2 regions of the Pseudoalteromonas sp. K222D genome follow, and region 2 is predicted to be linked to the other one. Evidence: predicted binding sites of a transcription regulator. Region 2 holds the regulator's gene; the other holds the start of a gene.
What was found. Region 2 encodes NrdR, which represses ribonucleotide reductase genes. Its sites were predicted from a motif close to AAACACNANATNTNGTGTTT; they were not measured.
Positions count from the first base shown of each region.

Region 1: a site for NrdR is predicted at 1,752-1,771, ahead of nrdA (class 1a ribonucleoside-diphosphate reductase subunit alpha). Genes of this name have one in related genera too.

Region 1 is NZ_JAGGDL010000010.1:50,454-53,877, reverse strand. It holds gene ubiG (bifunctional 2-polyprenyl-6-hydroxyphenol methylase/3-demethylubiquinol 3-O-methyltransferase UbiG) at 92-802, shown strand; gene J5X91_RS07365 (HAD-IA family hydrolase) at 802-1,482, shown strand; gene nrdA (class 1a ribonucleoside-diphosphate reductase subunit alpha) at 1,895-3,424, shown strand, end outside.
Region 2 is NZ_JAGGDL010000008.1:99,922-103,345, reverse strand. It holds gene J5X91_RS06525 (riboflavin synthase) at 1-589, opposite strand, end outside; gene ribD (bifunctional diaminohydroxyphosphoribosylaminopyrimidine deaminase/5-amino-6-(5-phosphoribosylamino)uracil reductase RibD) at 594-1,742, opposite strand; gene nrdR (transcriptional regulator NrdR) at 1,745-2,194, opposite strand; gene glyA (serine hydroxymethyltransferase) at 2,299-3,424, opposite strand, start outside.

The DNA.
Region 1 (3,424 bases), on a different contig from region 2:
ACCACAATTTATTTAGATTTACAGGCGCAAAACTTTGCGATTTACCAATTTAGCCCTATATAATGCCCCCAGATTGACGAGGAAGTATTTTATGACCGAACATCAAAATGTAGATCACGCAGAAATTGCAAAATTTGAGGCCATCGCAGAGCGGTGGTGGGATTTAGACGGGGAATTTAAACCGCTTCACGAAATAAACCCCTTACGTTTAGACTTTATAGCCAATAAAACTGGCGGTCTATTTGACAAAGAAACACTAGATGTAGGTTGTGGCGGCGGTATTTTAAGCCAAAGCATGGCGCGCATGGGAGCAAGGGTAACTGGCATAGATATGGGCCAAGAGCCTTTAACTGTTGCCAAATTACACAGCCTAGAGACAGGCGTACATGTAGAGTATATTAAAGTACCTGCTGAACAATATGCATCCGAGCACCCTGCTCGCTTTGATGTAGTAACCTGTATGGAAATGCTGGAGCATGTACCCGATCCGGCTTCTATTATTCATGCTGTTGCAGAGCTTGCAAAACCCGGTGCTGATGTGTTTTTTTCAACACTTAATAAAACCCCTAAAGCCTATTTATACGCCATTATTGGTGCAGAAAAGCTATTAAAAATGGTGCCTGAAGGCACTCACGATCATAAAAAGTTTATTAAACCAGCACAGTTAATTGCCTGGGCTGAACAAGCGGGTTTAAAAGTGCGCGCCAGTGCTGGGTTATCTTATAATCCATTATCTAAGCAGTACTCGCTTAATACCGACGTAAGCGTAAATTATATTCTGCATTTTGAGAAGTTAGCGTAATGGCTAGCTCTCAATCAACGTCACCTACTATAGAGTACGATGCTTTTTTATTTGACTTAGATGGCACTTTACTCGATACCGCTGATGACTTAGGTGCAGCTTTAAATACCGTACTGCGTTCGCAGCAATTAGATACAGTAAGTAGTGAGATATATCGCGCTGCTGCATCTAATGGCGCAGCAGCCTTGTTAGAGGTCGGTTTTAAAGATAAATGGGGTGAGCAACCGCAAGCACAACTCGTTAAGCAATTAATTGATGCCTACGCGGCTAATATAGCCAAACACACCACGTGCTTTGCTGGTATTGAGCCACTACTTATCGAACTGGAGCGAAAAAACATCAAATGGGGGATCATGACTAACAAACCCGGATTTTTAACCGACCCTTTAGTGGCCGCGATCCCTGCTTTAAAAAATGCCTGCGTGGTTATCAGTGGCGATACTTTAGCTGAAGCTAAACCTTCGCCTTTACCTTTACTACATTGTGCCAAGCTAATGGGCGTTGCACCAAATCGTTGCTTGTACATTGGCGATGCTTTGCGTGACATTCAAGCAGGTAAAGCGGCAGGTATGCACACCGCAACCGCACTTTGGGGTTACGTGCCTAACTTAACCGAAGTTTTGAGCTGGCAGGCCGATTTTAATTGGCAAAGCCCTATTGAAGGTTTTAACCATATATAGTGCCATGTTAATTATTAAACACTATATATTGTGATTGTGTTAGTTTTCACACAAAGCCTGCTGATAAAAAAAGCAGTCAAAATATATTTTTAAAAAGCGTAAATTTAGTAGATCCTTAGTTGATTTTTGTAAATTTCAACTTAACCGAATGTTCGAAGGTTAATGCTTACTAACACAAATGTGTTATCCCGACGTTATCCACAATTAGGGGCAATTCTGTCCCTTGCAAAACAACGCGGACCACACTATCTTGTGATCTCTAATTTGAACAACACCAGATATTGTGGCTAAATGTTATTCAATAAAATCGCCTGAATTGGTGTAAACAATAATAAATGAATAGATACTCTGTTATTTTGGAGTATTAATCATTGGTCAAAATACTTAATTTCCAAGGAATACAGGCAAAACTATGAACCAACAGTTATCTGTAAGCAAACGTGACGGCCGTAAAGAGCCACTTGATCTTGACAAGATCCATCGCGTTATTGAATGGGCCGCCGAAGGGTTAAATAACGTTTCGGTTTCGCAAGTTGAATTAAAATCACACATTCAATTTTACGACGGTATTCGTACTAAAGATATTCACGAAACCATCATTAAAGCTGCAGCCGATCAGATTTCAAAAGAATCTCCTGATTATCAGTATTTGTCAGCACGTTTAGCTGTATTCCATTTACGTAAAAAAGCGTATGGCCAATTTGAGCCACCACGTTTATTTGATCATGTAACAAAAATGGTTGGCGACAAACGCTACGACGCTCACCTACTGGTAGATTACACCGAGCAAGAGCTTGACGAATTAGACGAATACCTAGATCACAGCCGTGACCTTAACTTTAGTTATGCTGCGGTTAAACAGCTTGAAGGTAAATACTTAGTTCAAAACCGTGTAACCGGTGAGATTTATGAAAGCGCGCAGTTTTTATATATTTTAGTCGCTGCTAGCTTATTTGCTGACTACCCTCGCGATACACGTATTGCGTATATAAAACGTTTTTACGATGCGATTTCATTGTTTAAAATTTCACTGCCTACGCCAATTATGGCAGGTGTTCGTACGCCAACACGCCAGTTTAGCTCGTGTGTATTAATAGAGTGTGGCGACAGCCTTGATTCAATTAACGCCACCTCGTCTGCAATTGTTAAATACGTATCGCAACGTGCTGGCATTGGTATTAACGCAGGTCGTATTCGTGCTTTAGGTAGCCATATTCGCAATGGCGAAGCGTACCATACGGGTTGTATTCCTTTTTATAAGCACTTTCAAACAGCGGTTAAAAGCTGTTCGCAAGGCGGTGTACGTGGCGGCGCAGCAACCTTGTTCTACCCGCTTTGGCATTTAGAAGTAGAAAACTTGTTAGTACTTAAAAATAACCGCGGGGTTGATGACAACCGCGTGCGTCATTTAGATTACGGCGTACAGTTTAATAAACTAATGTACTCGCGTTTAATTAAAGACGACTACATTACCTTGTTTAGCCCCTCTGATGTGCCAGGCCTTTACGATGCATTTTTTGAAGACCAAGACGAGTTTGACGCGCTTTATGTAAAATACGAACAAGACGAATCAATTCGTAAAAAACGCATTAAAGCTATTGAACTGTTCTCAATGTTTGCGCAAGAACGTGCAAGTACCGGTCGTATTTACTTACAAAACGTTGACCACTGTAATACGCACAGCCCGTTCATTGCTAAAGTGGCACCTATTCGCCAATCTAATTTATGTTTAGAAATTGCATTACCAACTAAGCCGTTGGATAACGTAAACGACGAAGAAGGCGAAATTGCGCTATGTACACTCTCTGCATTTAACTTAGGGGCTATTGAGTCACTAGATGAACTTGAAGAATTGGCTGAGCTTGCTGTACGCGCTTTAGATAACTTACTTGATTTTCAAGACTACCCAGTACCGGCTGCAAAAAATGCCACTATGGGTCGT
Region 2 (3,424 bases):
CGCCTTTTATAAGCCGCTCTAAATAACGCGCAATTTGGTCGACTTCCAAATTAACTTGGGTGCCCACTTTAAAATTAGCTATCGTAGTTTGCTCGCTAGTATGGGGCACAATCGTTAATTTAAATTTATTACCTTCTACTGCGTTCACTGTTAGGCTAATACCATCAATACATACAGAACCTTTATACGGTATGTATTTCATTAGGTTTTCATCTGTGGTTAGCCAATATTCTGTAGCACGTGCATTTGGCGTAATGGCGGTAATTGTAGCAATGCCATCAACATGGCCAGACACTAAATGCCCACCTAAACGCGAAACCGGTTGCATGGCTTTTTCAAGATTAACTGTTTGCCCTAATGTGTAATGAGCAAAACCAGTTAAATCTATCGTTTCATTCGATAAGTCGGCACTAAAACCATCGGCATGTTTATCAACAACAGTTAAACACACACCATTAGTGGCAATACTATCTCCTAACTTAACATCACTCATATCAAGGTCAGGGCTTTGTACACGAATAGCTAAATCGCCTTGTTTTTTTTGTAATAAAGCAATTTTGCCTGTGGCTTCTATTATCCCAGTAAACATAGCATTACTCTTTTGTTTCAAGTGGTTTTAATGAGCTTTTTACTGCGCTAATACGTAAATCATCACCTATACGCGTACACTCATTAAAAGTTAAATCAATCGTATTTTGCATACTGATCAACTCAGGAAAATTAACTAAACTCTTGCCATCACACCCAATTAATTTAGGCGCTAGATAAAAAATAAATTCATCTATTAAATCCAGTTCAACCATTTTACCCGCAAGGGTTGCTCCAGCCTCTAGCCACACAGTATTAAATTGCAGCTTTGCGAGCTTTTTTAAAACCGCGGTTAAATCAACTTTTGAATTAATAGCAGTTACTACTATATGCTTTACAAAATGCGGCCAATGTTGCGATTTATCAACCTTGGTAGTAAAAATTATTATTTCACTTTCAATAGCAAATAAAGCAAGATTTGGGGTTAAACGATTTTGCGAGTCAATAATAACACGCACAGGTTGGCGAAGCGGTAACTGTGTAGGTAATGCCTGCGGTAATTCATTTTTACGCACATTTAATTTAGCGTCATCTACTAATACTGTGTCGGCACCGGTTAAAATAGCGCAACTTTGTGCACGATATAACTGTACGTCTTGGCGTGCTGCTGCGCCTGTTATCCACTTACTTTGGCCATTATTAAGCGCCGTTTTACCATCAATACTGGCGGCCATTTTACACGTTACATAGGGCAGGCCATGCTCCATGCGTTTAAAAAAGCCTAAATTAAGCGCCCTAGCCTGTGCTTCAAGTAACCCATACGCAACCTCAATACCAGCGTCGCTGAGTATTTTCAGCCCCTTACCAGCCACTTGTGGATTGCTATCGACCATAGCGGCAATTACTTTTACCACACCGGCGGCTTTTAAACCTTCTGCGCACGGTGGTGTACGACCATAATGGCTACATGGCTCAAGCGTAACATAAGCAGTTGCGCCTTTTGCTTTACTGCCAGCCATAGCAAGTGCATTTACTTCTGCATGCCCTTGTCCGGCAAGCTGATGAAATCCCTCGCCTACTATTTCATTGTTTTTAACTAATACACAACCTACGTTTGGATTAGGCGTGGTAGTAAACCGGCCTTTTTTAGCCAGTTCTATAGCACGTGCCATATACATTTCGTCATATTGGTTAAAAACACAGTCGCTTTGCATACTTACTCCCCTAAACGGGCAATTTCTTCGCCAAATTCGCGAATATCTTCAAACGAGCGATACACCGAGGCAAAGCGCACATAAGCTACTTTATCGAGCTTTTTAAGCGCTTCCATAATGCACTCTCCCACTAAATGGCTCGAAACCTCTCGCTCGCCGGTTGCGCGTAATTGCGACTTTATTATATTAACTACTTCTTCTACTTGTTCGGTACTTACGGGGCGTTTTTCCAGTGCGCGGTTTAAACCATTTAACAATTTATCTTCGTTAAAGGGTTCGCGGCTGCCATCTTGTTTTATTACCCGTGGCATAACCAGTTCTGCGCCCTCAAACGTAGTAAAACGCTCATGGCAGTCATTGCATTCACGACGACGACGCACTTGGTGACCACCGCCAACCAGGCGAGAGTCAATAACTTTGGTATCTTTTGCGGTACAAAATGGGCAATGCATAGCTAGGTACTTCCGTTTTAAAAAACAAAAAAGGCCGCTTTAAAGCGGCCTTTATCTTAGCAAAAAACTAAGCGATTGTGATCTAAATTACTGTTTTACTTTTATTAAGCGTAAACAGGTAGTTTTGCACAAATTGCTTTTACTTTTTCTCTTACTTGCGCCTGTACTGATTCATCATTGATGTTATCTAGTACGTCACAGATCCAGCCAGCAAGCTCTTTAGATTCTGCTTCTTTAAAACCACGACGAGTGATTGCAGGTGAACCAATACGTAGGCCAGATGTTACAAACGGTGAACGTGGATCGTTAGGCACTGAGTTTTTGTTAACTGTAATATGAGCGTTACCCAAAGCAGCATCAGCATCTTTACCGGTAATATCTTTATTGATTAAATCAAGTAAGAATAAGTGGTTTTCAGTTTTGTCAGATACAATTTTGTAGCCACGTTCCTGCATAACAGCAACCATAGCTTGTGCATTTTTAACAACTTGTGTTTGATATACTTTAAATTCTGGTTGTAGAGCTTCTTTAAATGCCACAGCTTTAGCAGCAATAACATGACATAAAGGACCGCCTTGGCCACCAGGGAAAACAGCACTGTTAAGCTTTTTGTAAATAGCTTCGTCGCCACATGCCGAAATAATTAAACCACCACGAGGGCCTGCTAAGGTTTTATGTGTAGTTGTAGTAACAACATGTGCGTGAGGAACTGGGCTTGGGTAAATACCCGCCGCAATTAAACCAGCAACGTGCGCCATATCTACAAAAAAGTAAGCGCCAATTTTATCAGCAATTTCACGTAATTTAGCCCAATCAACAATACCTGAGTATGCTGAGAAGCCACCAATAATCATTTTTGGTTTGTGCTCAAGCGCTAGCGCTTCAACCTGTGCGTAATCAATTTCGCCTGTAGTTTCATCTAGGCCATACTGAATTGCATTATAAAGCTTACCTGAAAAGTTTACGTGTGAACCATGCGTTAAATGGCCGCCATGAGCTAAGCTCATACCTAGTACGGTATCACCGGCGTTTAACAATGCTAAAAAAACGGCCGCATTTGCTTGCGAACCAGCATGTGGTTGTACGTTTGCATAGTCAGAACCAAATAGTTCGTTAGCACGGTCAATCGCTAATTGCTCAACAACGTCTACATGCTCACAACCGCCATAGTAACGTTTGCCCGGATAACCTTCTGCGTATTTATTAGTTAACTGTGAACCCTGTGCTTCT